DNA from 4 places in the Tindallia texcoconensis genome. Region 2 is predicted to be linked to each of the others. Evidence: riboswitches for the same ligand, from Rfam matches in the RefSeq annotation. Region 2 holds a riboswitch; each other region holds the start of a gene.

Region 1 (8,092 bases), 890 kb from region 2:
GTCGGTTGCGGGGTGCTTTGTTAGAATTTCTGTCGAAGCTTCTTCTTCAATACAGCCTTCTCTCATTACCACAATGCGATCGGATAAAAATGCTGCACAACCAATATGATGGGTGATCATTAAGATGCTGGCACCTTCCCGTTCTCTTAGCTTTTTCATCTCTTCAACAATTTTTCTTTGAGTAATCACATCTAGTGCACTGGTTGGTTCATCTGCAATAACAAGACGAGGAGCCATTGCTGTGGCCATCGCTATAGCAACTCGCTGATTCATACCACCACTCAATTGAAAAGGATATGCTTGCATGACACGCATTGGATCTTTCAAATCCAGTTTCCTAAGGGTATCCACTGCTTTTTTCTCCGCCTCTTTAATCGTTCCCCCGTGATGAGTTCGAATGCTTTCAATAAACTGTTTTCCTATTCGTCGTACTGGGTTCAAATATCCAGACGGATTTTGAAAGATCATAGCAATATCGTTACCTCTGAATCGTTGCCAGTCTCTTTTCGAAAACCGAGATACATCCTCACCCTGAAAATAAATCTGACCAGAAAGCCTTTGAGCGCCAGCAGGTAGAAGGTTCATTATAGCTCGCGCTAAAGTAGACTTACCACTTCCACTTTCCCCCACAATAGCTAGAATTTCTTTTTGAAAAATTTGTAAATTGATTTGTTCTAAAACAATTTCATGACCATATGCCACCGTAAGATTTTCAATTTTTAATAGTGGCTGTTTTTCATTGCAGTTTTGCCCGTTCATCAAGGTAATACACCTCTGAAGTGAATCTCTTTATACCAGACAACCGTCTATTGTGCACAACGTTTCCTTCTCCATAATACAGAAATAAGGCTGGCACATCCTTTAATAGAATTTCCGAAGCTTGCTTTCCAATCTCATCCCGCACTTCTTTTTCCGTTGTTTGCATCAAATCTTCAATTAAACTGTCAAGTTCAGCATTGCTGTAATCTCCACGATTCCCAACACCATCCGTTCCAAAGCTTGCTTGCAGAAAGCTTTGTGGATCCCCTGTAGGAGCTGAAGTCCAGCGTTCCCATCGCATGTCATATTCTCTATTTTCCACCAGATCGGTATCGCTTTCCACTAAAAGTAGTTCCATATCCAAACCAATGTCTCGATAATGAGCTTGCATCGCAGAACCAATTGTGTTGGGAACTTGTCCTAAATCGGTTCTCGCTACATAGTTTAACTTTATTTTCTCTCCTTGATATTCACGAAATCCATCACCACTTGTATCAACCATACCAATCTCATCAAGTAAGGCTTTAGCTTTTTCTGGATCAAATTCGTAAGGAATCTCCCCATCATAACCGAAAGCTAGCTGAGAAGTAAAAGGTCCTTTTGCTGGCACACCATTTGCCAATTTCTTCGCATAGCTGACTTGATCAATCCCATGCACCAGTGCTTGCCTAAACTCAGGGTATTGCATATAGGGTTTGTTCATGTTTAATCTCATTTGGAAAATTCGTAGATTTGGCCCTTTGAGAACTTCATACTCTTCGTTATCTTCAAAAAGCGTCAGATCTGTATGGTTCAACTGTGTGGCGAAATCAATTTCTCCTGTTTGAAGTGCCATTGCCCGAACCGAAGCATCAGGAATATATCGTGCATCTATTGTTTCGATGCTGCTTGCTCCATTCCAATGATCATCATGACGAGACAATGCAAAACCCTCATCCGAAGTAAATCCAGTCACTTTAAATGGACCCGTCGCAATAGGCTCAACTGCAAAATCAGGTGATTGTGCCGCTTCAGCATCAACAATGATATATACAGGATCCGCTAAAAGGTTCAGCAACGTTGGCCAAGCCTCTTGGGTACGGATCGTCACCGTAAATTCATCTGCTTCAATTGTTTCAACAGGAAATTTCACATCATCGCGATCCGTCATCTCCAGTGCACGCTCAATTGAAGCTTTCACCGCTTCCGCATCAACTTGTTTCCCATTATGAAAATATACATCCTGACGCAACTTAAATACAGCTGTTTGATCATCTTTCATTTCCCATTCTTCTGCAATTTTTCCCATAAAATTCATATTTTCATCCAATTGGATCAAATTTTCTCCAACACCCAAACGCGCTAGTGCCCATCCATGCCAAGCAGTTGTTGGTTCCAGGTCTGCATCTAGCCAAAACAATCCTACATTCACATGAGTATTTTCATGATCTGCATTTTGTACTCCATTTTCTATTGACTCCTTTTCAGACATCTCCAAATCGCTATCTGTATCAGAGCATCCCATCATAAGCATCAATATAAAAATCATCAATACCAGCATTTTTTTTATCACTATGTACGCCTCCTATTTTTTCCGTTAAAAATGAATAAAACACAAAATCTAATCCTTTTATTATTAGCAGGCTTCACCACCTTTTCTGCCTTCTTTTAGTTCCTGGTAGTATCTTTGCTTTTTTCCGCCTTCTTTACATTTTTCATCCTTCACAAACAATTTTCTAAATAAGTGTCTTTTTCCTACTTGCGGGTACATATTTGTCATTTCTGATTTCGAACTATCATGAGGATCCATTTTATCTCGCAATAGATCACCTGTGATATTACAAATAGACACCACGAAAAAAATAGCCATTCCTGGATAAATCAAAAGCCAGGGGGCTGTTTGCAAATAAGGTCTCCCTTCATTTAACATGCTTCCCCATTCTGGTAATGGTGCCTGTACACCAAGACCAACAAAAGAAAGACTCGCAATTGCCAACATGATGCTTCCTATATCTGTTACATACTGGACGATTAACGTAGGGAAGAGATTAGGTAAAATATAACGTCTTATTATTTTCAGAGGACTCGCCCCCGCCATTCGTGCAGCTTCAACAAAGGGACGGTTCAAGAGTCGGGCTGTAAGTACACGTATCAGCCGTGCGTAACGTGTCCACCAGATAATTGATAAGGCAATGAGTGTGTTGCGAAGCCCTGGGCCTATCAAGCCTGCTACTGCAATGGCAAACACCATGTCCGGAAAAGCCAACACAGCATCTGAAATTCTCATAATCCCTTGATCAACCACACCTCCAAAATAGCTGGCAGTAACCCCTACTATCAGACCAGTTAAAGCCATTGCCGACAAAAGGCCTATAGTGGAGCCAACAGAAATTCGAGCACCATAAAGTATACGCGAAAGCAAACACCGTCCTACTTGATCAGTACCGAGAGGAAAATCATCACTGGGACCCTGCAAAACATGGTTCAAGTTGGTATCTATGGGATCATGGGGTGCTAGAACAGGTGCTACAAAAAGAAATACTAATAATCCAATTACCAATATCAAAGGCCACCACTTTTTCATTGCCTCAACCTCTTTTTCCCCTTCAAGAAATTTCCTCTTTTCTATCTATTAATAAAATTCGTGGATCCAGCAATTTCGTTAAAATGTCTACCAGAAAACTGATCGACACATAGGTTAAGACCATTAGAAGCACAAACCCCTGCAACAGTGGGTAATCACGATAACTGATGGCCTGCAGGACCATCGAACCCAATCCGGGACGCATGAAAAGATGTTCAACAACAATAGTTCCTCCTAATAGAGATGCAATCGTCATCCCTATTAATGTTAGTAATCCAGGCAACGCATTCGGCAGTACATGAAATATTAAAATGCAAATTTCCGAAATTCCCCGAGCTCTTGCACTAATCGCATAATCCATGGAGAGTTCTTCCAGAATGACCGTGCGGACTATTCGAACATATCGACCAATCAATGGCACAGACAGGGTAATGGTAGGTAGCAACAAGTCAATAGCGCCGCTCCCTTGCATAATAGGAACCAATCCAAATCGCACTGCAACTATGTACATAAGCATTAACCCAAGCCAAAAGCCTGGTATCGATAAAGAAAAAAATGTAATAATCCTGATTAAATAGTCTATTAAACGATTTCGTTTCACGGCAGCGATCATTCCCAAAGGCAAGGAAGTTGCCACTATAAGGCCGAGAGAAGCCAATGCCAAAGTAAAGGTATTTGGCATCCTGTTCAAAAGAACCGAGCCAACTGGTTTTCGAAAATGATATGATTCCCCTAAGTCGCCACGGGGCAATCCAGAGACCCAGCGTACGTACTGAACTAAAAAGGGCTGATTCAGCCCCATTTCTTCCCTGGTTCTTTCCAGCGTTTCGACTGTGGGGACTACGTCTCTCGACATAAGTCTCCTTTCTGCTGGATCTCCAGGACTGAAATAGGAAAGTAAAAATGTAATAAACGTGGTACATATGAGCACAACTAACAGCTGAAAAGCTTTAGTTATTAATACCTTCCTCAATTTAAACACCCTTTATTGATAATTCATTTCGTTTGTATTTGATTCATTAGGATACTTTTCCCTTTGTCAATCCGATACTTCTCTATAAGCGTAATGCTTGACCTTGTCACCTTCAGTCTATTGGATTTTTTTCAATAAAAAAACCTTTCCCATATTTAGTAGAAAAGGTTTCAGCTACTCAATTTATTCTGAAGTTAGTGGATCACTAAGCGCCTAAAATATTCGAGTACGACCTCCCTCCCATCTTCCGTGGAAACTTCGGAGCATTTTACGGCAGGTCTCCTGGCTCAGCATCATCGTAAAGATATCCCCCTTCCCATTTTTATAACAGTGGCAGGATATCTCCCTTAGCATTACAGTGGCGGGACCGCGTAGGAATTACACCTACTTCCCCTTTGTCTATTTTTTAAAAATAGACACCATAAAAAATATTTAATTATTTAAATATTATCATGAACAAGCATAAAAGTCAATAAATGATAAAGCTTATCATTTATTGACTTTTATGCTATACTTCTACAAGAAAATGCGTCACTTTCCATTGCATCTTTTACTATGTTCTAAAATTACTCTCAATTTCAGGAGGTTCCTATGCAAATGAACTCAAAGCCAACCTTTGCTATTCTAGTAAGCCAAAAATATTCACTCAGCCATCATCCAGATGACCTCGCCTTACAATCAACTCTACACAAACTTGGTTGCAATGCTTCTATTGTACCATGGGATGATACATCTGTTTCCTACCAGCAATTCGATACCGCTGTCGTTCGTTCATGCTGGGATTACCAACATCGATTACCTGAGTTTATTAAACGTATGCAAGCAATTGAACAACACTGTCGCCTTGTTAATAATGCCTCTACCATTATTTGGAACAGTAATAAGCGCTATCTTCAATGGCTATCAGACCATGAAGTTCCCACTGTTCCTAGTTTTTTTATTGATGATCACATGAACTTAACGCCATTTTGTTGGAATTTCTCTACTGATAAAGTTATTGTGAAACCCAGCATTGGAGCAAGCGGCCATCATACTTATTTGGTAGACGCCCAGGATTTTAACTCCATTAAAAAGCATGTTCTTCATTTAACTCGTAATCAATCAGCCGTATTACAACCATTTATAAAAAGCGTTCAAACTGATGGTGAACGTTCAGCAGTGATTATTGATGGTGACCCGGTTTTTGCTATGAAAAAAAAGCCTGCCGAGAATGGTTTTTTAGTCCATGAGCACTGGGGTGGAACTTACTCTGAAACGTTTCTAACCCATAAAGATCGTCTTTTTTTAAAACACTTAATTAAGGTTCTTAACCCAATTCCAATGTTTATGCGGGTAGATTTTTTGTACGATGAACAACAACAACCATTACTGCTTGAACTTGAAATGATCGAACCAAATTTGTACTTGTCTCGAAACCCCTTGGGCCTTAAAAAGCTTTGTAATGCCCTGATTCGATAAAAGGCTCCAGAATATTTTTCTGAAGCCTTTCGCTTTTATCTACTAATCCTTTTTATAACAATCTTTCTCCCAACAAAGAACTTATTAAAGCGACAGCTACTTGTGCTGTTTTATTTTTTTCATCTAAAATAGGATTTACTTCCACAAATTCAGCCGAAACAATCCCATCATATTCTGCCAGCATTTCCATGGCAAGATGTCCTTCCCGATAGCTAATACCACCAATAACCGGAGTCCCTACTCCAGGGGCATCGCCAGGATCTAATCCGTCTAAATCCAAAGATAGATGAATACCATCTGTTTTATCTTTCAAATATTCCAAGGACTCTTCTATTACTTTAGCCATGCCCATTCTATCAATCTCATGCATGGTGTACATTTTGATTCCTTGTGCTTTCACCAACTCTTTTTCGCCCTCATCTAAAGCCCGATGTCCAATCATCACTACATTCTCCGGCTTTACTTTTGCGATTGGTTGATGAAGGTTTGTCAGAAGCTTATTGCCAATTCCTAAGCTTGCGGCTAAAGGCATCCCATGTATGTTACCAGACGGCGATGTTTCTTCTGTATTTAAATCAGCATGGGCGTCCACCCATATAACCCCTAGATTTTCATAATGGTCTGCTACTCCTGCAATCGTTCCAATAGCAATGCTATGATCACCACCTAAGACCAGAGGAAAGCAACCTTTAGCAATAATTCCACTTACTTTTTTGGCTAATGCTGCATTCACTCTTTCTACTTCCACTAAGTTTCTAAGATTAGATTTTTCTGCCTCTTCTTTATGCCCTAAAGCTTCAATAAGGACATCGCCATCATCACTAACCTTGTGTCCCAGCTTTTCAATTCGTGACTGAACACCAGCATATCGCATAGCACTAGGACCCATGTCAACGCCTCTTCGATTTTGGCCTAAATCCATTGGCACCCCGATAATCGATACATTTTTTTGTTTCATTGTATCCCTCCTAAAATAAATTCATCTGTACATTTTTTGAATGTTTATCAATGTTTTCAGCTTTTATCCTGTATCCTTTTCCTTCCTAGTATCGCTGTAAAAGACTAGCAAGTATATCTCCATCAATGTTGGCACCAGAGATCACTAAGGCAATGTTTTTCCCATCCCAACTCTCACCATGCTCCATCACAGCAGCTACCGTAGTAGCACTGCCTGCTTCCACAATCAGTTTTTCCTTCTTGGCCATTAGACTCACAGCCTTACCAATGGTCTCTTCAGATACCATTAATAGATCATCTACATAAGAAGATACCATGTGATACCCTAAGGGACCCACTCCACCTACTAATGCATCACATAAAGAAGGCTTTGTCGGATATTTTTCATGACAAACCCCTTCTTCACAAGATCGGATCATTGCGGGACATGCTTCTGTCTGTACTCCTAGAATTTTAATGCTTGGTTTAATCGTTTTTGCTGCCACTGCAATTCCACTAATTAAACTGCCTCCTCCAATCGGCACTACTATTGTATCGATTTGACTGTTCTGCTGCAATAACTCAATAGCAATAGTACCTTGGCCAGCATGTACTTTCCTGTCTGAATGATAGGAATCAATGTATGTCATTTTTTCTTCTTGAATATATTGATTCCCCAAAGTATGGGCCTCATCATAATTTTTCCCAATTTTTATTACTGTAGCTCCATAATACTCTATTTTATCTATTTTACTTTGAGGAGTCATTTCTGGAACAAACACAATGGCTTTCTGTATTCCCAGCAAATTAGCCGCATAGCTGACAGAACTACCGTGATTGCCAGAAGACACCGTGGCTACGCCTTGATGCTTTTCTTCCTCGGACAAACTGAGGATTTTATTAAAAGCTCCACGTATTTTAAAGTTTTTAACTTTTTGCAAAGACTCCAACTTAAAAAATATTCGCTGGCCTTCTCCACCTAAATAAATTGATTCTTCCAAAGGTGTTTTGCGCACATAGGGTTGAATACGACGATAAGCCTCTACCACTTCAGCATACTTCAAACTCATTTTTTACCTCTCTTCCACAACTTAAATTTCTCTCTACACACTAATAAGGATACTAGTATTATATACTAATATCCTTATTAAATCACGTTTTTACGACTATCAACATCACTCTTTATTCCTCTTCTTCTTCGATTTTGTCAACGGTCCATCCAGTAAATCCATAAACAATATTAACAATTGGCGTAAGAATATTTAGGAAAGCATAGGGCGCATAGACAAAAGGATGAACCCCTAGTGTCCCCCACATAAACACACCACACGTATTCCATGGAATCAAGGCAGATGTGACAGTTCCACCGCCTTCCAGTGCTCTGGATAGAATTTTAGGGTGAA
Region 2 (8,092 bases):
ATCTCTCACCAGGGTTACATCATCCAGAAATGAACTTTCATCAGGATGCTTTGATCAATGGCGTCAACTTATTATTTAATATGACAAGAAAAAAACTAATGTAATCAAGCAAAATCAAATGCCATTATATTTCATATTTCATACCAAAAAGGAGTGTCTGTAATGACCGCCAAAGAAAAAACTCACAAGAAATTTCAGGTGCCTCATACCTATACATTAATTATGATTTTTGTCATCTTTGCCGCCTTGTCTACTTATATTATTCCCGCAGGCGAATACACCATGACAGAAGACGAAACGCTGGGGATTACCTTAATCGATCCCGATAGTTTTGCATTCGTTGAGAAAAATCCAGTTGGACTTTTTACATTCCTTACTTCTATTCACCAAGGAATGGTAAATGGCGCTAATGTTATTTTTCTAGTGTTTCTGGTGGGTGGCTTTTTTCAGGTAATTAATGATACCGGAGCCTTAGATGCAGGAATCCGTGCTGCTATTGAAAAACTTCAGGGAAAAGAGTTGATGGTGATCCCTTTCATTATGCTTATCATGGCTATCTTGGGCATGTTAGGCATTGTCATCAATGCGGTTATTGCCTTTATTCCAATAGGCGTAGTATTAGCAAAACGGCTTAAACTAGATCCTCTCGTCGGTATGGCCATTATGTACCTGGGAGCTTACTCCGGCTTCGCCATGACTCCTATGGGACCTTTCAACACAGCTATCGCACAAGAAATTGCTGGAGTACCTATTTTCTCTGGTTTCGGCTATAGAACAGCTGTGATGGTGGTCGTATTCATCGCTACCGTTATTTACATCATGCATTATGCTAAAAAAATACGGGTAAACCCAGAAAAAAGCATCCTGGGCCAAGTAGATTTCGAAGTCAGCCAAACCGCTGAAGATATTCATTTCAACTTCTCTCATGCTATTATTCTAACAACTTTAGCTATTGGCTTTGCAGGATATGCTTATGGCTCAACCAGCCTTGGATGGGGACTAGATTACCTCAGTGGTATTATGCTCGGTGTCGCTTTAATTACAGGTGTTGTAGCAAAAATACATCCAGACGAAATGGCAAAATCTTTTATCAAAGGAGCTCAATCCATGGTGTTTGGTGCTCTGGTCATCGGGTTTGCCTCTTCCATCACTATTTTGTTAACGGATGGACGAATTATTCATACGATTATCCACGGAATGTCTATCCCTCTAGGAGCCGTAGGGCCTATTTTTTCATCGATAGGCATGTTTTTAGCCAATCTTCTGTTCAACTTTTTCGTACCATCCGGTTCTGGCCAGGCTTATGTGGTCATGCCCCTTCTTTCACCCATGGCTGATGTTGTGGGAGTATCTCGACAAGTAGCTGTATCAGCTTTTCAATATGGTGACGGGATTTCAAATATTATCATCCCTACATCCGGCGTTTTAATGGGCGCCATAGGAGTTGCTAAAATCCCTTATGAAAAATGGTTAAAATTTGTTATGCCTATTTTCGGTATATGGACTGGAATCGCTGTATTATCTATTGGATTTGCAACCTTGATCGGCTGGAGTTAAAGCAAAGCCCCTTCTGCAAAAGCAGCGGGGGTTTTTCTTTTGGATTTAGATCCAAGACCGAGAAAGTAAATGTGAATACTTCCCGTAAAGGGATTGTTGCTTACTTTGTTTTCTACCTGAAAAATATCCCTAATGACATGTTCCTGCAGTACCTGCTCCGGACTTCCAAAACTTTTAATGGTTCCTTGATGCAAAAGAATGATTTTATCACAATAGCTAGAAGCAATGTTTAAGTCATGAATGGCGGATAAAATACTAATATCCAGTTCTGAAATAATTTCCATGACTTCTATTTGGTATTTAATATCTAGATGATTTGTCGGTTCATCAAGAATCAACAACTCTGGCTTTTGCGTTAAACTTCTGGCAAACAAGACCCGTTGTTTTTCTCCACCGGACAAGGTCGTAAAGCTTCTGTTGGAAAATGCTTTCATCCCCACTTTTTCAATCATTTCATCGACAATCATGTAATCCGCCCGAGAATAGTTTTCGAAGGTTTTTTTATGCGGAGCTCTTCCCATCGCCACCATTTCTCGAACCGTAAAATCAAAATCAATGGTAGATTCCTGTTTTAATACCGCCATCTTCTTTGCAGTTTCTTTTTCTGACAAGGTACTGATATCCTGATGATCCATCAAAATAGTTCCTTTATCTGGACGCAGTGTTTTATAAATGGTTTTTAATAAGGTGGATTTTCCGCTCCCGTTTGGACCAACGATCCCGATAATTTCTTTGTTTTCTACTGCAAAACTGATGTCTTCAATAATTGGCGATCCATCGATTGATAGTGACAGGTCTTTTACAGAAACCATCATTTCGAGCCACCTCCAAAGGAGTAGTCATTCTTTCTAAGCAGCCAGATAAAAAATGGCCCTCCAAATAAGGCCGTAATGGTTCCTATAGGCATTTCTTCCGGCGCAAACAAGGTTCTAGCCAGCACATCTGCCCATATAAGAAACACAGCACCTAACAATGCCGATAAAGGAAGTACTTTTTTATGATCTGCTCCCACTAAGAAACGGGTTACATGAGGCACCATTAACCCTACAAACCCTATAGCACCACTAACTGCCACCATAATTCCTGTTGTCAGAGCCGTCACCACTAATAGCATTTTGCTAAGTTGATGGGTATTCACTCCAAGAGTGATAGCTGTTTCTTCACCCATTAACAAAATATTAAGCATTCTGGATTGGTAAAAAAGAAAAAGAAAAGTACCGATAACGGCTATCAAAGGAATCCATAAATGAGACCATTTAGTACCACCTAAACTTCCCATCATCCAAAAGAGCGCATTGCGAATTCCTTCTTCTCTTGGCGCTGTCATAATAATAATATTCGTTAGTGCATTTAACATGGCCGAAAGAGCTATTCCAGACAAGATAAGCCGAACAGGCAATACTTTTCCTTTTACTTGCGCCAGCATAAAAATAAACAGAACCGCCGCAAGGGCTCCTGCAAAGGCAGCAAAAGAAATCGCCATTTGTCCGAAAAACCGGAAGAATCCTAATACAATCACTAAGGTTGCGCCAACGGAGGCTCCGGAAGACACGCCTAAAATATAGGGATCTGCCAACGAATTTCTCAGAAGCGCCTGCATTGTAACTCCTGACAGCGACAGTCCGGCACCAACGATGGCTGCCAGAAGAACTCTCGGAAACCGAATATCCCATACAATGTGTTTTTGCGCTGTTGTCCAGTCTTCTTCCAGCAATGGTTCCAACACCGCGAACTGACTAAAGGCAATTTCCCACACGGTTCGAAACCCAATAGAGACGGGTCCAATAGCTACAGCCAAGGTAACAGAACCCACCAATAAGACCAAAAACAATATCGATAATTTTGGCATCGAAATCGATTTTTTCATCTAGACAGCTCCCTTTAAAACTGTTCTGGATAGAACCCTTCAGCTAATATCCGAAGGGCATCTACATTGCGCGGACCCTCAAAAACACCGGGAAGTGGCAGGATGACAAAACGTTGGTTTTTCACAGCATCCACCTCCTGCATAAAGGGGTTAGTAAGCAGTTCATCGATTTTCTCTTCTGCCGTTTCATCTCCATAGTCATTGATCACAATAACTTCTGGATTGCGGTCTACGACTTCTTCCCAATTAACACTTCCCCAGTTATTGGCAATGTCATCAAAAATATTTTTACCACCAGCCATTTCAATCAGGGTTGTTTGCAGGGATTGTCCCGCCGTAAATACCGCGTCTCCACCCATATCAAAAACAAGAACTTTCACCGGTTCTTCTATTTCTCCCAATTGTTGCTGAATCGTTTTCATCTCCTGTTGCATTTCACTGACAATAGCAATTGCTTTTTCTTCCACATCAAAAATCCTGCCCAAGTTCAGAAAGTCTTCATAGACATCATCCATGGTTGCTCCATTTACCAAGGTTCCTTTTACCGCATAGGCATGAATTCCATAGGTTTCCATTTCGTTCACAGAAGCTGTTCCATTTGCACCAAAGGCACTGTCACGCCCATATACAAAGTCTGGCTCAGCGCCTAGCAAAACTTCCATAGAGGGATATCTTTCGGCTAACACAGGGATACGGTCAAAATCATCCTTGAATTCCGGCAGGATTTCAGCGTTGTTAAAAGCCGTTCCTACAATACGGTCTCCCAAGCCTAAGGTAAATAATATTTCGGTTGTATGAACATTCATACTGACAATTCGCTCTGGCACTTCGGTAATGCTTAAGGTTCTATTAAAATTTTGGATCGTCACCGGTTGATAATCCGTTATTGTTTCTTTGGAGTCCGTTTGAACTTCTCCTTTTCCGCACCCTATAAAAAGCAGGATTCCCATCATTAGTAACAGAGACAGCCATTTTTTCTTCATTTTCATTCTCCTTTTTTAGGGCATTAAAAAAAGCCCCTTAATTATTAAGAGACTTCCCATCTTAGTTCTCTTTACCTACTTTCCCCTTGTCGCTTTACGCATGTTTTCATTTAAGGCAGGTCTCCTGGCTTGCGTTTCTTCCTCCTCCCAGCCTTCCCAAATTTCTTCAGTGGCATCTTAGGGATTCGTCTTCGCTTACAGTGGTGGGTCCGCGCCGGACTATAACCGGTCTTTCCTATTCTCCTCCTTTTAAGAGGCACCTTAAGGATTTATAGTTTATTTATCTATTCATCCTATCATAGGAAGATTATGAAAACAAGCTATTTCTTATCTTTAACGAAGTCGATCATCCAGGGGGCTCAGGGGGCTGGGGCTCAGTGGGGACAGGGGCAACTCGTCCTTCTCCTCCGAAATCTACGGTATTGCCCAGTAATTGTTTCGAGTATTTTACGAAGGCCCAGTTTTTCCAGAAATTCACGGACTAAAAGCAGACCGTGATTTGACGTTGTTCAAGTGAATAATCAAGGCTTATAAAGGATTTTTTTCCGACTGCCTCTATTCTTGTTCTTTTCTGATTATTGGAGGCCTCACTTTGCAGTCGCTGGAAGAAACACCAGAAAGAACAGGAAAAAAGTCCGTCCCCCCTGTCCTTTCTTACCTATGTCCTTCATGAAAAACTACTTTATTTCTTCCTGATTCCTTGGCTTCATACAAGGCCTCATCTGCATATTCAATGGCCTCTCTGACGCTTATCTTTTTTCCTGGAGCAACCGTAACGACTCCTATACTAATAGTGACCCGTTTAAACGGAGATGTCTCATGCTCCATGGCCAAATGATATACAGCATCTATGCTTTTTTGCGTTATCTTTTCCACCTCTGGTCCTTCAACATCTTCCAGCACTAAAGCAAATTCTTCTCCCCCAAATCGAGCAAAAACATCCTTTTTTCTTACCAGGTTATTGATGCACTTCGTCAAGTTTTTCAAGACTTCATCGCCTTGGATATGTCCATAGGTGTCGTTGTAATTCTTAAAAAAATCCACGTCTAATATCAAGATGCTTAACGCCTCCACTCGCTGTTGCCGCCATACACTTTCTAAGTATAGATTGAGGTAGCGTCTATTATAGATGCCTGTTAAAAAGTCTTTCTCATTTTCTTTCGTTAAAAGTGCATTCATGCTATGCAATTCCGACCTTGCTTTAAGAATCATCCCCATTAAAACAACAATGATGGTGAGCATCAGGGCATTTACAAAGAAAATCCACGGATACCCCAGTTGTGCGTTCCATAGGGTGACATCATCGACTCTGGCCACAGCCAAATACCAATTTCGCCCATCTGCCTTCTGAACAATTCCAAGGATGTCTTCCCCTTCATAGGCATAGGCCATTCGAACAATATCCTGGCTTTGCTTCGCTTCATTAAAATAATCCTTAAACAATGAAGAGCCTAAATCCGTATAAATATTTTGCCCTTCTAGATTAGGTCGATGGGTATGAATCATCATGGTCCCATCTTCATCCACCAACATAGAATAACTATTTCGTTTTTCCATTTCTGCCATTAGAAACCCTCGAATGCTTTCTAAAAACACATCCGCTGATATCACTCCAATAAACCCTTCCCGAAGGTATAGGGGGGAACTGATGGTCACCAACATTTCTCCTGTTTCCCGATCTACATACACACTGGAAACAATGGTTTTGCCAGCTTCCTGTGCTTCTAGATACCAAGTTCTGGTTCTGGGATCGTAATCATCCGGCGGAATCCATTGGCCACCTGTAATAAAATGGCCATCGGCTAATCCAATATATAGTTGAGAAATACTCGGGTCTTCATTATTGATATTCAAATAAGGGTTTTCTGTGTTGTAGGCTACCAATTCTTCATACGAAAAATTGTCATAAATATCTTTAGCCGTATTCACAATACTCTTTTTTTCTTTTATCCATAATCCAAAGGTGGCCGAGTCTGTTCTTAAATCGTTGACCAATGCATTGTATCGATTTTCCAACATTTCATTTCGCACCACATTAAAGTTATAGGCGGTTAATACCAATATGGCTAGAATCAGCAAACCCATGCTCCGTTGAAATATTTTTTTCATTTCCTCACCACCTATTCTTGAAAAAGGGATGTTCTGTCTTGTCATTCCATCCTTCTGTAGCCTTTTTTTACCCTTTCACCAAGAAGAAAAACATATAACTGACTAATCTCATCACACTCTTTTTTTTTGATCATGAAGGTGTATTTCCATATCCACTGGGTATTAAGTATTTATCGTTAGAATTTTCGGTCATTTTATGTTACTACCACTGTCCTTACAAAAAGAGGAAAGAAAGGATGAACAAGATGAAATCTTTAAAAACGAAACTAATTATCATGTTTGGAGCTATTTTTGCCCTAGTTTTCTTAGGGGCAACCTTTATCAACACCTCCCTTACCAGCAAATACATTGGTGAAGAAGTTGAGAGGGCCTTGGTAAGCAATGTCAGGGGTAATGCTTTGCTTCTGGAAGAGATGATGGATGATCATTTTGACTATATGGCTACCTTATCCGAACACCCAGAAATTTATCAAGGCGGCAATAATCCCTTAGACTATACGGACGCTGAGTGGAGGCGCTTCGCTTCTCAATTTCATCCGCAAATGGAAAGAAAAGGCTATGTAAGAATGTTTTTAAGCGATGACCAAGCCAACTCCTATCGCTTGGATAACGAAAGGGTTCACGTTGATATCACCACTAGAGAATACTACCAAATAGCCATGACTGGCCAACCCAATATCTCTGATGTTCTCATTGGCGCTGCATCTGGTGAAGCCATTCTCATTATCGCAGAACCCATTGAGCGAAATGGTCGGGTTCAAGGAATTTTATATGCCGTCATGAACCATCATGAAATCGATCGAATCAGTAGCCAATTAACCTATGGAGAAACTGGTTTTTCATACATTCTCAACGGACAAGGTGATCTTATTACAAGCCCTAATTTTGAACATATTGAAAACCAGGAAAATTTGATTGACCTTGCCAATGGGGATGATTCGATTGTGGGACTGGCGGAACTCCTTCAAGAAAAAGTCCTCCAAGGCGAAACAGGCTATGGCCAATATCGCGTCGAGGGTAATCAACGAGTAGCCGCTTACACACCTGTGGACCACCCTAATTTAGATTGGTATATCGTGACAGCCGTCAATGAAGCAGAAGTTTTTGCAGGTGCCAAATCTGCAAGTCAGGTGGGCCTCTTGATCGCCGTAGCTTCTTTACTGATCGTGCTGACCATTGTCTATATAGCAAGTGGTAGGATTTCCCATCCCATTGTAGCCGTTACACAAAAACTAAATAAACTAGCCACCCTGGATTTTTCCCAGCTAAAGGATGACAAGGAAGCAAAAACCTTGGACCGCAAAGACGAAATTGGCGAAATGACCAAAGCTCTTATTTCCATGAGAGATAATGTGGTTCAGTTTATTCAAGCAACTTCAGATGCCTCGGATCAAGTAGCTTCTTCTGCCGAAGAACTTACAGTCGCAGCCAACGAAACAAGTCTCTCTTCCACAGAAGTAGCGAAAACCATTACAGAGATTGCAGAAGGTGCCTCGGATCAAGCTAGTGATACCGAAAACACTGCCAATAATATAGAAGAACTACGCAAGTTATTAGACTCCAACGCTGAACTGAT
Region 3 (8,092 bases), 310 kb from region 2:
CTGACAGACAGTTCCGATAGATTAGAAAGGAGGAGCAATAATGTTAAAGTATATTGGTCGAAGAATACTGTTGCTATTACCCGTATTGATTGGTGTATCCTTCATTGTGTTTAGCTTAATGTACATTACCCCAGGAGATCCTGCGGCCATTCAACTTGGAGAACAGGCAACAGAAACACAAATCTTACAGCTTCGAGAACAAATGGGTTTGGATGATCCCTTTATTGTCCAGTATGGCCGTTTTGCCAAAGGTGTATTCACAGAGCTAGACTTTGGTCGATCCTATAGAACTAATACATTGGTATTCGATGAGTTAATCAGTCGCTTTCCAACGACCTTGACCTTGGCAGCTACGGGAGTGGTGGTGGCGGTGGCCATCGGAATACCCGTTGGGATTATTTCCGCAACCAAACAATATTCCTTATTTGATAATGTGGCCATGATGTTTGCCTTAATTGGAGTGTCCATACCGAACTTTTTTCAGGGCTTGCTGGCCATTCTCATATTTTCGGTGTGGGCAGGGTGGTTTCCCTCGTCAGGCTATTCGACACCGATGCATATGATTTTGCCGGCTTTGACCATTGGAACAAGTTCAGCAGCTATGATTACCCGGATGACACGGTCCAGTATGTTGGAGGTAATCCGGCAAGATTATATTCGTACGGCTCGGGCCAAGGGACAAAAGGAGTCTGTGGTCATCAATCGTCATGCGTTGAAGAACGCTTTGATCCCTGTAGTTACTGTAATCGGTTTGCAATTTGGATACTTGCTGGGGGGAGCGGTACTTACAGAAACCGTTTTTTCCATTAATGGTATTGGGCTTTTGATGGTGAATTCCATTAAAATGCGGGATTTCCCCATGGTTCTGGGTGGGGTATTGTTTATTGCCCTGACCTTTAGCCTTGTTAATCTGTTGGTAGATATCTTATACGGATTCATTGATCCTAGAATCAAGGCTCAATACAAATAATCAGAAAAGGAGGTCCTAAAATGTCACCTCATAATGATGATAATGGTTTAATGGATAAAGGAACCCCCCCAAAGGCAAAAGAGTTAACCAGGGAGGATGCGGTAGTAAAAAATTATCAATCCCAAACGGAAATTCATAGTGGTCCTGGAACAGGTCAAGAGAAAAAGATGGATGTGAAAACCATTGTACCACCAAAGAGAAAGAGTCAATGGGCAGAAGTTTGGAAACGATTGATTAAGAACAAAGCAGCTATTGTGGGAATGCTGATCATTGTAACCCTGATGCTTACTGCGATTTTTGCGGATTATATTGCACCGGTCCACTATGAAACACAAGATCTGGAGAATGTTCGGGTGGCGCCGAATTCCGATAACTGGTTTGGTACCGATAATTTTGGACGAGATATTTTCAGCCGGGTCGTCTATGGCAGTAGAATTTCGATTATGGTAGGTTTTATTGCCGTTGGTGTGGCAATGGTTGTCGGTGGAATCCTCGGCTCTATATCCGGATACTACAGTGGTAGAATTGATAACGTCATCATGCGTTTAATGGATGTTTTGCTGGCCATTCCTGGAATATTACTGGCCATAGCCATAGCCGCAGCCCTAGGGCCAGGGCTTGTAAATGTCATGATTGCCGTAGGGATTGCATCGATACCCCGGTATGCTCGAATCGTTCGTGCCTCGGTACTTTCCCTTAGGGATCAGGAGTTTGTAGAGGCGGCAAAAGCCGTTGGAGCCAATGACTTTAGAATCATCACCAAATATATTTTGCCCAACTGTATGGCCCCTATTATTGTGCAGGGAACCTTAGGGGTTGCGGAAGCCATTCTTTCTGCAGCCGGCCTAAGTTTTATCGGCCTTGGTATTCAGCCGCCAACTCCTGAGTGGGGTGCGATGTTGTCTACGGCTCGAATATATATCCGAGATGCCTGGTGGATGGCCATTTTCCCAGGGCTTGCAATTATGTTTACCATCTTTGGTCTGAACCTGCTGGGGGATGGTCTTCGAGATGCATTGGATCCAAGGTTAAAAGGCTAAAGTCAAGGAAGGGAGTGTCGTATATGGCAAAAGATTTGTTGAAAGTAAAGGACTTGTCCATTCAATATAATACGGATGACGGGGTTGTAAAGGCCGTCGATCATATGACCTTTGAAATTGGCATAGGAGAAACCATTGGAATTGTTGGAGAAACTGGTGCGGGAAAAACCACAACGGCCCTAGGGATTATGCGATTGGTTCCAGCCCCTCCGGGAAAAATAGTCCAAGGGGAAATTCTCTTTAAAGGGGAAGACTTGCTGAAGAAAAAGGAAGAGGAAATGCGAAACATTCGAGGAAATAAAATTTCCATGATTTTTCAGGATCCCATGACTTCCTTGAATCCGGTCATGACTACGGAAGATCAAGTTGCCGAGGTGATTTTACTTCACCAAAAGGCAAATCAAAAAGAAGCTTTGGAAAAGGCCAGAGACATGATTGAAACCGTAGGTATTCCAAGGGAACGTGGCAAAGAGTATCCCCATCAATTCAGTGGTGGCATGAGGCAACGTATCGTCATTGCGATTGCCCTTGCCTGTAATCCAGAGCTGTTGATCGCAGATGAACCCACCACGGCATTGGATGTAACCATCCAAGCTCAGGTTTTGAAACTCATGAAACGACTGAAAGACGAATTTGAAACATCCATGATCATGATCACCCATGACCTGGGAGTAGTGGCAAATATTTGTGATAAAGTAGCCATTATGTATACGGGATACGTGGTGGAATATGCCAAAGTAAGCGATCTGTTCGAAAGGCCATTGCACCCTTATACGGAAGGGTTGTTCGGTTCTATTCCCAATGTCGAAGAGGATGAAAAGCGGTTAAAGCCCATAAAAGGGTTGATGCCGGATCCAACGGAAATTCCTGAAGGATGTCCATTTAATCCACGATGTCCTAAGGCCATGGACATTTGCAGAAAAGTACTACCGGATAGAGCGGAAGTGAAAGAAGGGCATTTTGTCAATTGTCATCTGTATCCGGCAGAACAATACAGAAAGTAGGAGGTGAAAGGAATGTTGAAAAATATTTTAGAAGTAAAAAATCTGAAAAAATATTTTAAAACCCCGAAAGGAATGCTTCATGCCGTAGATGATGTCAGCTTTTTTATCAAAGAAGGAGAAACCTTAGGCCTCGTAGGCGAGTCTGGTTGCGGAAAATCCACTACGGGTCGGGCCATACTGCGACTGGTTGAACCCACAGCGGGAGAAGTAAACTTTGAGGGAAAAAACATTGTGGATTTTAACGGATCCCAGATGCGTGAAGCTCGAAAGAATATGCAAATCATCTTTCAAGACCCCTATGCATCCCTGAATCCAAGAATGAACCTGGGGCAAATTATTTCCGAGCCTCTTTTAATCAATAAAGTATTCAAGGATCGTAAAAAAGTGACGGATCGGGTGAAGGAGTTAATGGATACGGTTGGTCTGACCCCAAGACTCCTAAATGCCTTTCCTCATGAGCTTGATGGTGGAAGACGTCAACGGGTGGGTGTGGCCAGAGCGCTGGCCCTAAATCCTAAGTTCATCGTTCAGGATGAGCCGGTATCCGCTCTGGATGTATCGATTCAAGCCCAAATTCTTAATCTAATGCAGGATATCCAGGAGGAACTGGGTCTTACGTATCTCTTCATTTCCCATGATTTGAGCGTGGTGAAACATGTGAGTGATCGAATTGCGGTGATGTACCTTGGGAAAGTAGTGGAGCTTTCTGAATACAACGCTATTTTCAAAAATCCCTTGCATCCCTATACCCAAGCCTTGTTGTCGGCCATACCAGTACCCAGGGTAGATGCACCGGATAATATGATTATTCTTGAAGGGGACGTACCAAGCCCTATAAATCCTCCGGAAGGCTGCCGTTTTTACGGTCGATGTCGACATCGACAGGATATTTGTAAAACAAAGACCCCGGAGTTAAGGGAGTATGAACCTCAGCGATTTGTGTTATGCCATTTAGTGGAAGAATTACAAAAATAACGGAATGGTTTACAAAGAGCAGAGACTCTTTTCCAAGCTGTATATTTTTGATGAAAAGGGCTCCTGACCACAAAATTGAGCTCTTTTCCCTTTTTTGATCTTTGCCCATGGGGGAGGAAAATTTCAATGTCCAACCAATACGATTACACAAAAATTCCGAGGCTTTCCACAGTGCTTTGGCTTGTTACCAAAGAAGGCCTGTTGGCGACACTGATTGCTGCTGTCATGGGAGCTGTCTATGGTTTTTTCTTGTCTCAGAAACCTTTACTGCAACTGGCAAACAATGCTATTTTCTTAATGGGAGTCGTTTTAGGCTGCTATGCTCTTTTTTTTGGTATCCAGCGGGATAAAAAAATCTTTAAAAACATGTTTCACAGCCATCTAAAAGAACAGTATTTGGAGAAACTCTCTCTTCGAAAAGAAAGGGCCATTCATTTTTATCGAGCCTTCGTGGTTTTTATGATGGCGATCTTTTTGGATCTGGTTCTGTTTTATCTTTAACCCTGGGAGAATCATCAGGACTTTTTCTTGTGGTAAAAGAGTGCTTCTGATATAATGATTCACATCAATTAAATATTTTTCAGGTGTTTAACCAACACAATTGGGAAAGGGGTTAGAAACCCCTGCAGCCCCCGCTACTGTAAGTGTGGATGAAAACGGCAAAAGCCACCAAAGGAATCCTTTGGGAAGGAGCCGTGAGTAAAAGGAAACACAAGCCAGGAGACCAGCCTGAGAAAATTGCACCAAACCCTTCGGAGGGAAGGGCCCATGGGGTGAGTGACATACGAACACATGGCGTCTTTTCCGGCGGCATGTTTTTTTGTGACAACAGAAATAGAAAAAAGGAGTTGTTTGAAGATGAAAAAAGCATTAGTCATTCTGGCCCATGGAAGCAGGGTACCAGAAACCAGCGATACCGTCAAAGAATTGGCAGAACATGTGAAGATACGTTCAAAAGATGAATTTGCAATGACCGGATACGCTTTTTTACAGTTTGCTAAGCCAGAGTTGGAAGAAACCCTAGAGACATTGATAGAAAAAGGTGCAACAGAGATCGTAGTAGCTCCGTTTTTTCTATTTGCGGGCCATCATATGCAACATGATTTACCAGAAGCCCTAGATAAAATGAAAGAAAGATATCCAGAAGTCACCTTTAAAACATCAGACGTCATTGGACAGGATTCAAGAATGACGGATATCCTATTAGATCAGATCAGAAAGGTATAAGGAAGAAGAACCCATAGGAGGAGCTTGGATGGCCAAAGGATTTGTACTGGCCGGCACCCATAGTGGTGTCGGGAAAACAACCATTACCCTTGCATTGTTAAAAGCTTTGAAAGAGCGGGGCCATGAGGTGCAACCCTGTAAAGTGGGGCCGGACTTCATTGACCCTCAGTTTCATCATGCCGTCACCGGAACCCCCTCCTACAATCTGGATAGTTGCCTCATGGGTGAAGCTGGTGTTCAAAGACAGTTGGAACAAATTCTTCGAGAAGATCAAATAGTGGTGGTGGAAGGTGTCATGGGGCTTTATGATGGCATGGGGAGCCGTAAAGAAAACGGGAGCACTGCGTGGATTGCCAGATTGTTGAAATTACCGGTAATTTTAATCATAGACGGTGCAGGCATGTCTACCAGTGCGGCGGCCATGGTGAAAGGCTATGAGATGTACGACCCAGCATTGAAGGTGGCAGGGGTTATTATTAATCGTATATCCGGCGAGAAACACTACCAGCTAATTCGTCGTGCCATTGAACGAGACACGGGCATTCCTTGTCTGGGGTGGATGGCCAAGGATCAAGGCCTAACTCTGAAGAGTCGCCACCTGGGGTTGATTCCAGCTACAGAAGTGGAGGCTCTGAAGGAAACCCTCCAGAAAGCCTCGGAAGCTGCTGAAAAAACCTTGGAGATCGATAGGATTTTAGAACAGGCTGCCATCCTTCCAGTACCCTTGAAAACCAAGGAAAACCTTCAGCAGAAAAGGGATTTTAGGATTGGGATTGCCAAAGACCAAGCCTTTCATTTTTACTATCCAGCCAATCTGGATTGGCTGAAGAAACAGGGATGCACCCTAGTAGAAGTAAGCCCTATGCAGGACAAGCATTTGCCAGATTCTTTGGATGCCCTCTACTTGGGAGGCGGATTTCCAGAAATCTTTGGAAAGGAATTGGAGGCAAACACTTCCTTTAGAAAAGATTTAAAAGAGAAGGTTCAGCAAGGATTACCGGTATATGCAGAATGTGGTGGATTTCAGTATTTATGCCAAAGCTTGACGGATTTCCAAGGAAACACCTGGGAAATGGCAGGTGTTTTTCCAGGGAAAGCTTACATGACCAATCGGCTTCAACGATTTGGCTATGGTTCTATTGAAACCAACCCAGAAAAAGGATTTTTTACAGAATCCTTGCAGATCTCAGGCCACGAATTTCATCGAGGAGTAGTGGAAACACAGGAGCCTGGGGTTCTTTCCATCACCAAGATTCAGGATCCTTCAGAAAAAAGAGACCCAGTATCCTGGAAATGTGGCATGACCATCCATCATGCTTTTGGTGGGTTTCCCCATGTTTTTTTTGAATCCAATCCAGCCTATGCCATGGAATGGCTAAAAAAAATCCCTGGCTGGCAGTCATCCAACAAAGAGGCTGAAGAACCAGAAAGGAAGCCTTTATGATACAACCAATACCAAGTCTACGAGACATAAGCATACTGAGGCTTTCTGGCCAGGAATATCTATTAATAGCCTGCGATTCCTGTGGAGCCATTGGTCAAAAAGAAAAAGACCTGGTTCGAGTATCACCAGCAATCACCGGATACTATACCTGTCGGGTAGCAACATTAGAAATTTTGGCAGCTGGCGGCCAGGTACATACGGTGATCGACACCCTGTCTGTAGAATGGGATCCGACAGGAAAAGAGATTTATCAAGGTATTCAGAGGTTCTTAGCAGAAGCAGCCTTAGAAACAACCACCATCAATGGAAGCACCGAGGAAAATTTTCCTACGGTACAAACTGCCATGGGGATAACGGTTCTAGGGACTGCCCATGAAGAGACCCTACGGTTGCATAAAAGCCAACCTAAGGATGAAGTATGGGTATTGGGATTGCCAAAGATAGGAAATGAAATTGCCCATCCCTTTGATCCGGAAGTGGCTTCTGTCACCAGCATTCAGGCCCTGCTTCAGGACCCCAAGGTGACGGCCATGATTCCCGTAGGGTCCAAGGGAATAAGCCACGAAGCCTCCCTTTTGGCAAAAGAAAGTGAATTAGAAATAGAATGGGAACCAGAGCTGGCCGTATCCTTAGAAAAATCTGCTGGACCAGCTACCTGCGTGGTTCTATCCATGGATCCCCACATCCTGCCAGCATGGAAAAAACAATTGGCTTCTGAGGTGTTTTGGAAACTGGGACGCATGAAAGGGGAACCAGCATGAAACGTATTGTTTCCGCCTGTCCAGGTTCCTGTGGGGAATGGCTCCAAGGGTGGATCATGGGTGGCGAAAAACTGATTTCCTATGCCATCGACGGTTTTAGTCGTGTGACCATAGAGACAGCTAAGGACCATGCTGATGGCCATAGGTGGTTGCGTCAGCATCGTCCCAGGGCTTGGAAAATGATGGCATTGGCCATGGAAAAAGCAGCCATCCCATCAGAAGAACAAGCCTCCTTTTCCCTAAGGCTGGAATCGCCTTTGCCCTTGGCTAAAGGAATGGCAAGTTCAACAGCGGATTTGGCAGCCGTAGGGGATGCGGTGACTCGTTGGTTTGGAAAACCATTAACGGCCCAAGAACTAACAAACCTATGTGCAGAATTAGAACCTACAGACAGTATTCTTTTTCCAAGGCTTAGTTTGATGGATCCCTTGACAGGAGAAGTGAGCCTGACCTTGGATGCATGGACACCGGCATTGGAAGTACTGGTATTGGAAGGAAAAAAAGACATTGAGACCGCCACATCCCGAAAAACAGACCACCATGAAAAACGAAAAGCCTATGCCGCGGAAATGGAGAAGGCTTTAAAGCTTTTCCAGAGAGGATTGAAAGAAAAGAAGCCTTTTCTCCTGGCAGAAGCCGCTTGGATCAGTGCCCAAGGCAATGAAGCCTTT
Region 4 (8,092 bases), 600 kb from region 2:
ATCCAGAAGACACCTTGGCATTTTATATGGAAATTCAGGAAACAATGGTACCGTTGTTTCAAGAGTGGCACCAAACCCTTAATTAAGGTTTATTTTCATAGGATGGATGCAAGAGATCTCTGCTAAGGAGATCTCTTTTTAGATACCCTTTGAGAAGGGACTGGAAGCAAAGAACATAACGTTAGTTACGTAATTTAATTACTTTACGGTATATTGAATATATTTTGATGATTTGGATTTGATTAAAGATTGAAATATTCTTACGTTTATTGTATAATGACTTCAAGTTTAGATGCACAAAGATCCTGCTGAAGCGGATGTGCATTAAAGGGAGGTGGCAAGGTAAACGTAAAATCATTTACTGGAAGAATTGAATGCAAGGTATAAAAAAGGGGGATTATTACAAATGAAAAACAAAAAGTTTTTTATGCTAATGTTGGCCATGGTGATGGTTGTTTCTTTACTGGCAGGATGCGGTGGTGAAGAAGCAGCTCCAACAGAAGAACCTGCGGATGATCCTGCAGACGTTTCAGAAGAGCCAGCCGAAACAGCGGAAGACCTTGAAGATATTGATATAGATATTGTGGTAGGATTTGGTGCAGGTGGATCTAATGATTTATCGGCACGATACCTAGCAGAGGCAATGCATGCTCATGGCATCAATGCAAATGTAGTTAACATGCCAGGTGGAATGGGAACAGAAGCAGCGTATCATGTTTCGACACAAGCACCAGACTCACATATGTTTATGTGGGCACATCCGTTGATTATGTCCTTTGAGCCAGCAACAGGCGATAGAGGGTATACCATTAATGACTTTGACCCAGCGGGCTTAGTAGCAAGCCCTACTTTTGCCCTTGCTTCAAAAGCAGATGCTGAATGGGAAGATATGGATGGACTAGTAGAGTATATTCGTGAGAATCCAGGCGAAGTAGTGCTGGGAGGCCAAGGGGAAGGAAATATGATGCACTTTATAGCAGAACTGATTCTGGATCCTAACGAACTAGATTACACCTATGTGGGTCTTGGGGGCGGTGCGGATGTGGCACTAAATCTGACAGGGGGACACGTAGATTTAGGACATATGAGTTTGGCTGCAGCACGACCGCTCCATGAAGATGGAGACCTTTCAGTACTGGTGAATACACAAATTTTAATGGATAGAGATCCGTTGATGCCAGATATCCCAAATATCGAAGAGTTTGGAATTGATGCAAAAGAGCCGCATCCATTGGGTTTATGGGCACCTAAAGGAGCTCCCCAGGAACTTATTGATCGTGTAAGCAGCACAGTGGAAGCGATTTCTAAAGACGAGAATTTTGTTCAAAACTACCAAGATATTGGAGTGGTTGCCCACTACTTGAATCCACAAGAACAATGGGATTTCTTTATGGAAGTTGAAGATGAAATGATCCCTCGATTTACTGAATGGTTAGATGGATTTGAAGACTAGTTGTTGAACTGAACCATCCCAGAAATAGATTCAATTAGAAATCTGAGGCATAGGTTTGGTCAACGCTGGGATCCAAAAGCATGAAGTGACGGAGCACAGGAGCCTTAATATGTGCTCCGGCCAAGCCCCTTATGTAACTATTGCAGTACCCTTCCTTATGATTGGTAGAGAGATCAATCGATTAATGGGCTGTATATAAGTGGAGAGCGAAAAGGGGGGAAAAGAGATGAAGATTAGAAAAAGGTTGATTATGCTGCTAGTGCTGATAATGGCTGGGACCATGTTAATTGGATGCGGAGGAGAAGAGCCTTCAGAAGAAATGGAAGCACCAGTGGATACGGAAGAAACGGCGGAAGCTACAGCAGAACCGTCAGCAGAACTGGAAGAAGAAATTGATATTGATATTGTGGTAGGATTTGGTGCTGGGGGTTCAAATGACCTGACAGCAAGGTATATGGCAGAACATATGAGGGAATTTGGCATTAACGCTAATGTTGTAAACATGCCAGGAGGCATGAGTACAGAAGCGGCTTACTACGTATCCAACCAGACACCAGATGCTAATATGTTTTTTTGGGGTCATACGGGACCTTTATTATTTGAACCTGCGGCTGGAGACAGAGGATATACCATCGATGATTTTGAGCCAGTTGCTACCTTGGCAAGTCCCACCTTTGTTATTGGAAACCGGAAGGGAGCTCCGTGGGAAACCTTAGACGATTTAATGGCCTATATGGAAGAAAACCCCAATGAAGTAACCTTTGGAGGACAGGGGGAAGGTAATGTTCGTCATTATATCGTAGAAAAAATCTTACCACCAGACGAATTTGATTATGTTTTTGTGGGACTGGAAGGTGGAGCTGATGTAGCGTTAAATCTAACAGGCGGGCATGTGGATGTTGGACACTTGAGTTTGGCTGCGGCGGTTCCGCTGCATCAAGATGGAGATATGACCGTAATGGTCAATACTCAACCACTAACGGAAAGAGATGAACTGATGCCTGAAGTTCCGAATGTATCAGAATATGGCATAGAAGATGGAAGGGAAAGACATCCCATCGCGTTATGGGCTGTGAAGGGAACGGAGCAGGCCATAAAAGATCGAATTTCCAATGCAATTGGCGAAATTGCTGAAAAGCCAGAACTAAAGGAAAGTTTTAAAGATATGGGAGTAGTGGCACATTATTTAAATGCAGAAGAGACTTGGGATTTTTATATGGATGTTAAAGAAACCATGGTTCCAGATTACATGGAATGGATTCAAACACTAGATTAGTTTTCTATGAAAAAATAGACCAAAGCCATTGGAAATCGCTTTGGTCTATTTTGAAAAGACAGAAATATCGGACTTTAAAAAAGTATGAGTCAGGAGCGTGTAAACATGAGCTCAAAACACCTATTATCTCTAAACTCAAAAGTTGGAATTCTTATTGCTATTATATCCTTAGGTGGGTATGCATGGACATTTACTTCTCCCTTAAGAACCATGGAGCTATTTGTACCCCGTATTTCTTTGATTTTGATGGCTATTGGAGGCATCTTGGTTCCGATTAGAGAAGTGATGAAACCAGAAACTAAGATTGAGTTCAAGTTTACTGGAAAACTTCCATATGCCTTTGGTATAGCAGTATATATGTGGGCATATTCTTGGTCCTTCCGAAATATAGGGCTCGTAACATCAACTTTTGTTTTTCTGTTTGTATGGTGGCTTTGGTGTGTATATCGAGATGTAAAACGGAAAAACGAATTTCAGCAAATGGGAAAAAGAGTAGCTAAAATGGCTGCATTAGCAGTGGTGGTTTCTATTGTCATACACATCTTATTTATCGAGTTATTATCCATGTATATGCCTAGAACACCATTGCCATAAAGGGAGGGATAGAATATGGCTATTGATACCGTCGCATTAACAGGAGCAGTATCGGATGTATTTACGATTCAAACCATCCTTTTTATTATGATGGGAATCGTTGTAGGGATTTCGGTAGGTGCTATTCCAGGCCTTGCACACAGCCTCCCTATTGCACTTGTATTGCCTTTTTCATTTATTTTACCACTGGCACAAACCATGGGATTGCTAATCGGTACATATGTGGGCGGGACCTACGGTGGATCCATAACGGCCATTGCCTTTGGAACACCAGGAACCTCTGGAGCGGCAGCAACTGTAGCAGATGGTTATGCCTTAACCCAGATGGGAAAAGGCAAAAAAGCCCTTCAAATGGGCCTTTATGCATCTGTTTTAGGAGGTTTTTTCGGGTCCTTTGTATTGATTTTCCTAGTCGTACCGATAGGTAGAATGGCGCCAAGTTTCGGGCCAGCAGAATTAACGGCCCTTTATATGTTGGCACTATCCTTAGTCGTTGTTTTCTCCGCAGAAAACCCAGGAAAAGGGATTATGTCTGCAGGAATTGGTTTCTTTTTAGCCATTATTGGACGGGATATTATTACTGGTGGTTTACGCTTTACTTTTGGCATAAGACAAATGCAATCAGGATTTCCTTTGGTACCACTGCTTATGGGCTTTTTTGCATTGCCGGTGATTGTGAAAGAAATACATGGTTTTATCAAAGATCCAGATAAATCTGGGGATTTGGGCGATAGCATCCTAGATGAAGCAAAAAAGAAAGAAAAAGGCCTTACCCTCAAAGAATTATTTAAATCTGGTAAGGCTATTGGCATTGGGTCTGTACTAGGCACATTCCTAGGAGCACTTCCAGGACCAGGAGCCACACTTGCTTCTTACACATCTTATTCTGTTTATAGTCAAATAACCAAAGATAAAAACTATGGCAAAGGATCCCTAGATGGGGTAGCAGCTGCGGAAGCTGCTAACAATGCTACCTGTGGAGCGACCTTTATTCCTATGTTAACCTTCGGGATACCAGGCAGTTCCATTGCAGCTTTAATGATGGCTGCTTTGGTTATGGAAGGAGTTCCGGTAGGACCCAGGGTCGTGGTTGATCATACCCAGGTAGTTTATACGCTGTTTATTTTAATGCTGATGACGAATCCACTTAATTTGATTTTTGGATGGATACTGATTCCTGTATTTTCAAAGCTTTCAAAGATACCTGCGGAAGTCCTATGGCCTATCATTGCACTTTTTCTTGTGATAGGAACCTATGCCTATAGCAATATGCCCTACCATACGATCATAGCAATTGTATCTGGATTCATTGGGTACTTCTACAAATGGTATAAGCTACCAGATGGTCCATTGATCCTAGCATTTCTGGTAACACCTCTTTTTGAGGCCAGTTTTCGACAGGCCTTAACCATTGCCAGAGGAAACTATCTGTATTTTGTAGGGAGTCCGATTTCTATTGGTCTATGGACTGTCACTATTCTTTCGATCTTCTTTTTTCTACGTCGCAAAAAAGAAATACTGGAAGAGGATTAGAGTAACAAGATATTTATGCTTTGTTTAGAACGACTTTTGCATAGGCAGAAGTCGTTTTTTCTACGGGCTTGTATAAGGAACCTGAACTTGATATAATAACATATGATTAAAATGCATCAAAGGTGCCCTTGAAAAAGAGGGAGAATAGGGAAGACCGGTTGAAATCCGGCGCGGACCCACCACTGTAAACGGTGACAAATCCCCACAAGGCCACTGAATTTTTTTGGGAAGGCGGGGAAGAGGAAGAACCGTAAGCCAGGAGACCTGCCTTTGGATGAGAGCCAATGAACATGGGGAAAATGTTCATTATTCGTTATAAAAGCAGACTTACAATGGGAAAAGTCTCTTGATAAAATCAAGGGGCTTTTTTTGACGGATATATTTTTCTCATCTCTCCAAAGGGTGGAATTAGATTGTCTATGGCTATGAAAGAGAATCAAATAGAATAAAAAAGGAGAGAAAAAAGATGAATGGAAAAAAGTTCAAGGGATTATGGATAGGTGTATTGATCATGATGATGATTCTAAGTGGCTGCACCAATTCCGTATCACAACAAGAGAGTCAGGAAGCAGACCAAGAAGCATCTCAAGAAACGGTCATACGGTTAGAAGGTGGAGACTACGGGTTACCTCAACCTTACACCACCCACTCTCGGGGACCTGGTCGTTATAAAGTGAATCTGATATTTGACAAACTGGTAGAAAAGGATGAAAAAGGATATATTCCTTGGTTAGCAGAAAGCTGGGAAATCTCTGAAGATGGAAAAGAATACCAATTTAAACTTCAGGAAGGTGTCCAATGGCATGATGGAACCCCTTTTACAGCAGAAGATGTTGCCTTTACCTTGGAATACGCTAAAAAATTCAAACCAGTGGTGTCTTCAGCTCACTTGATGGACGAGGAGTTTGTCAAAGAAGTTGAAGTTCTTGATGAACATTCCCTAAGGGTTTCTTTAGGGGAGCCTAGTCCAATTTTTATCGAAGAATTGTATAGTATCAACATAATACCTAAGCATATATGGGAAGAGGTCCAAGCACCAGAGTCCTTCTCGGATCCAGAATCTTTAGTGGGAACAGGTCCTTACCGTCTTACGGATTATGAACAAGAACATGGTACCTACCGATTTGTAGCGTCAAAAAACTTTTGGGGCCCCAGGCAACAGGTGGATGTAATTGAGTTTATACCCGTAAGCGATCCAGTACTGGCATTGCAGAATGGTGAGATTCATCTTACGGACATTCCCATGGACTCGTTAGATCGATTCATGGAAGAGGCGAATTATAAATTGGTAGAGAAGCCTGGCGTATGGGGATATCGATTGCGTTTTAATATGGAAAAAAGACCAGAATTACAGGATCGGAATGTAAGGCAAGCCATGGCATACGCCATTGATCGTCAATCTTTGGTGGAGAAAATAGCCAGAGGAGGAGCAATTCCAGGAAGTATGGGCATTCTTCCTCCAGATCATCGTTGGTTTCACCCAGATCTTCCTGCCTACGAACACTCCTTGGATCAAGGGAGGGCATTATTAGAGAAGAGTCAGTGGTCAGAAGGAATTTTATCTTTTGAATTATTAACCGGAGAAGATCAGGAATCTAGAATGGGCGAATTGATTCGAGAACAGTTAGAAGATATTGGTATTGTAGTTAATCTTCGATCTATGGATAGTCAGTCTAGAGATCAGCAAATTGCTGATGGTCAATATGAAATGGTCATTGTAGGACACGGAGGTTGGGCCAGAGATGCTGACTATTTGAGAGCTCGATTTACAGATGCAGATCAAGACTGGGTCAATAGCGTGCCGGGTTATCATAACGCCCTCCTTACAGACAAATTAGAGGAACAAATTCGAATCATGGATGAAGAGCAGCGCCGGAATCAAATGATGGAAATACAAGGAATATTGGCAGATGAAATACCAGAAATTCCTCTATTTCTACGGACTGGATACACGGTATATAATCTGGAAGCATACGATGGATGGATGCATGTGTTTGATCATCATAATATGACGCATAATAAATTATCTTACTTAGAACGGTAAAGGGAAGAGAATAAGCAAGGAGGACGTCATGGATCGAAGGATAAAAGCCAGTTGCATACAAGTGGAATATCATACAGCAGGAAATCTGTTTAAGGCATTAAAGGACACTTCTTTTACACTTCGGGAAGGACGGAGCCTTGGAATTGTTGGTGAGTCTGGAAGTGGAAAGACAACCTTAGGGATGGCGTTGATGGGGCTCGTGGATAAGCCTCATCAAACAGCTGGAGAGGTAACGCTATTTGGAAATCCCTATCTGAGTCTTCAGAAGGACGAGCAAAAAAAATATCGCTGGGATACCATAGCCATGATGTTTCAGAATGCGTCAGAAGTATTGAATCCCGTTATGACCATAGGGAATCAATTAACGGAGCCACTGATAGAAAAAGGATTCATTACATCTAAGGAAGCAAGAGAAGAAGCAGAAGAATTACTAAAACTTGTAGGATTAGAGGGATGGGAAGCTAGTGCTTATCCGCACCAGTTATCTGGAGGAATGCAGCAACGTGTGTTGTTGGCAATGGCAATTGGCTGCAAGCCACGATTTCTTATTCTGGATGAGCCAACCAGCTCCTTAGATGGAATTGCTCGACGGGAAATGATCCAAACTATAAAGTTTCTTCAAAAGAAACTGGATTTTGCCATGTTAGTGATTTCTCACGACTTGAAATTAGTCAGTCAACTGACACAAGAAATCATGGTTATGTATGGAGGGCGAGTAATCGAAAAAGGATTGACGGATGCTGTACTTGAAAAACCCATGCATCCATATACCTGTGGATTCATGAATGCCTCGGTAGAAATGGCTCCCTATAAAGATCTATGGGGGATTCCAGGAGAGACCAGGAATGAGGATGGAGAGGAGGGGTGCGTGTTTAGAGGACGCTGCACCCAGTCTTTAGATACTTGCCAGTCTCATGTACCAGCATTGCAAGGAGTATCTATTGAAAGAGAAGTCGCCTGTCATCAAAAGGGCCTCACTAGCATACTGAAAGCAGAGGCCGTATCAAAAACCTATTGGGTAGGAGATAGAAAAATTCATGCACTTAGTAAAGGATATATGAATATTCGCCATGGAGAAACCCTGGCTTTAATCGGTTCATCTGGATCAGGGAAATCAACTTTTGCAAAAATAATGGCTGGTTTTTTGTCACCAGATACGGGTACACTCTTTTACCAAGAAAAACCATTGAAA

The links. A riboswitch is a leader RNA that binds a small molecule or an ion and turns the genes downstream of it on or off. The one in region 2 is predicted to bind cobalamin.
Region 1: linked by a shared signal. The riboswitch ahead of ACZ47N_RS09870 (ABC transporter permease) and the one ahead of ACZ47N_RS06010 (ABC transporter substrate-binding protein) in region 2 are both predicted to bind cobalamin.
Region 3: linked by a shared signal. The riboswitch ahead of ACZ47N_RS07375 (sirohydrochlorin chelatase) and the one ahead of ACZ47N_RS06010 (ABC transporter substrate-binding protein) in region 2 are both predicted to bind cobalamin.
Region 4: linked by a shared signal. The riboswitch ahead of ACZ47N_RS03325 (ABC transporter substrate-binding protein) and the one ahead of ACZ47N_RS06010 (ABC transporter substrate-binding protein) in region 2 are both predicted to bind cobalamin.

The regions. Positions count from the first base shown of each region.
Region 1 is NZ_AP042431.1:2,195,934-2,204,025, reverse strand. It holds gene ACZ47N_RS09885 (ABC transporter ATP-binding protein) at 1-759, opposite strand, end outside; gene ACZ47N_RS09880 (ABC transporter substrate-binding protein) at 737-2,311, opposite strand; gene nikC (nickel transporter permease) at 2,375-3,322, opposite strand; gene ACZ47N_RS09870 (ABC transporter permease) at 3,345-4,253, opposite strand; cobalamin riboswitch at 4,551-4,734, opposite strand; gene ACZ47N_RS09865 (ATP-grasp domain-containing protein) at 4,893-5,753, shown strand; gene rocF (arginase) at 5,806-6,711, opposite strand; gene ACZ47N_RS09855 (threonine ammonia-lyase) at 6,797-7,759, opposite strand; gene nhaC (Na+/H+ antiporter NhaC) at 7,872-8,092, opposite strand, start outside.
Region 2 is NZ_AP042431.1:1,302,125-1,310,216, forward strand. It holds gene ACZ47N_RS05990 (amidohydrolase) at 1-104, shown strand, start outside; gene ACZ47N_RS05995 (YfcC family protein) at 163-1,557, shown strand; gene ACZ47N_RS06000 (ABC transporter ATP-binding protein) at 1,554-2,372, opposite strand; gene ACZ47N_RS06005 (FecCD family ABC transporter permease) at 2,369-3,424, opposite strand; gene ACZ47N_RS06010 (ABC transporter substrate-binding protein) at 3,439-4,407, opposite strand; cobalamin riboswitch at 4,505-4,686, opposite strand; gene ACZ47N_RS06015 (sensor domain-containing diguanylate cyclase) at 5,062-6,516, opposite strand; gene ACZ47N_RS06020 (methyl-accepting chemotaxis protein) at 6,762-8,092, shown strand, end outside.
Region 3 is NZ_AP042431.1:1,614,210-1,622,301, forward strand. It holds gene ACZ47N_RS07350 (ABC transporter permease) at 41-970, shown strand; gene ACZ47N_RS07355 (ABC transporter permease) at 991-2,010, shown strand; gene ACZ47N_RS07360 (ABC transporter ATP-binding protein) at 2,034-3,014, shown strand; gene ACZ47N_RS07365 (ABC transporter ATP-binding protein) at 3,027-3,989, shown strand; gene ACZ47N_RS07370 (hypothetical protein) at 4,116-4,490, shown strand; cobalamin riboswitch at 4,555-4,736, shown strand; gene ACZ47N_RS07375 (sirohydrochlorin chelatase) at 4,848-5,216, shown strand; gene ACZ47N_RS07380 (cobyrinate a,c-diamide synthase) at 5,245-6,660, shown strand; gene ACZ47N_RS07385 (hypothetical protein) at 6,657-7,421, shown strand; gene ACZ47N_RS07390 (GHMP family kinase ATP-binding protein) at 7,418-8,092, shown strand, end outside.
Region 4 is NZ_AP042431.1:703,938-712,029, reverse strand. It holds gene ACZ47N_RS03350 (tripartite tricarboxylate transporter substrate binding protein) at 1-86, shown strand, start outside; gene ACZ47N_RS03345 (tripartite tricarboxylate transporter substrate binding protein) at 407-1,453, shown strand; gene ACZ47N_RS03340 (tripartite tricarboxylate transporter substrate binding protein) at 1,680-2,729, shown strand; gene ACZ47N_RS03335 (tripartite tricarboxylate transporter TctB family protein) at 2,835-3,323, shown strand; gene ACZ47N_RS03330 (tripartite tricarboxylate transporter permease) at 3,339-4,856, shown strand; cobalamin riboswitch at 4,960-5,142, shown strand; gene ACZ47N_RS03325 (ABC transporter substrate-binding protein) at 5,323-6,900, shown strand; gene ACZ47N_RS03320 (ABC transporter ATP-binding protein) at 6,929-8,092, shown strand, end outside.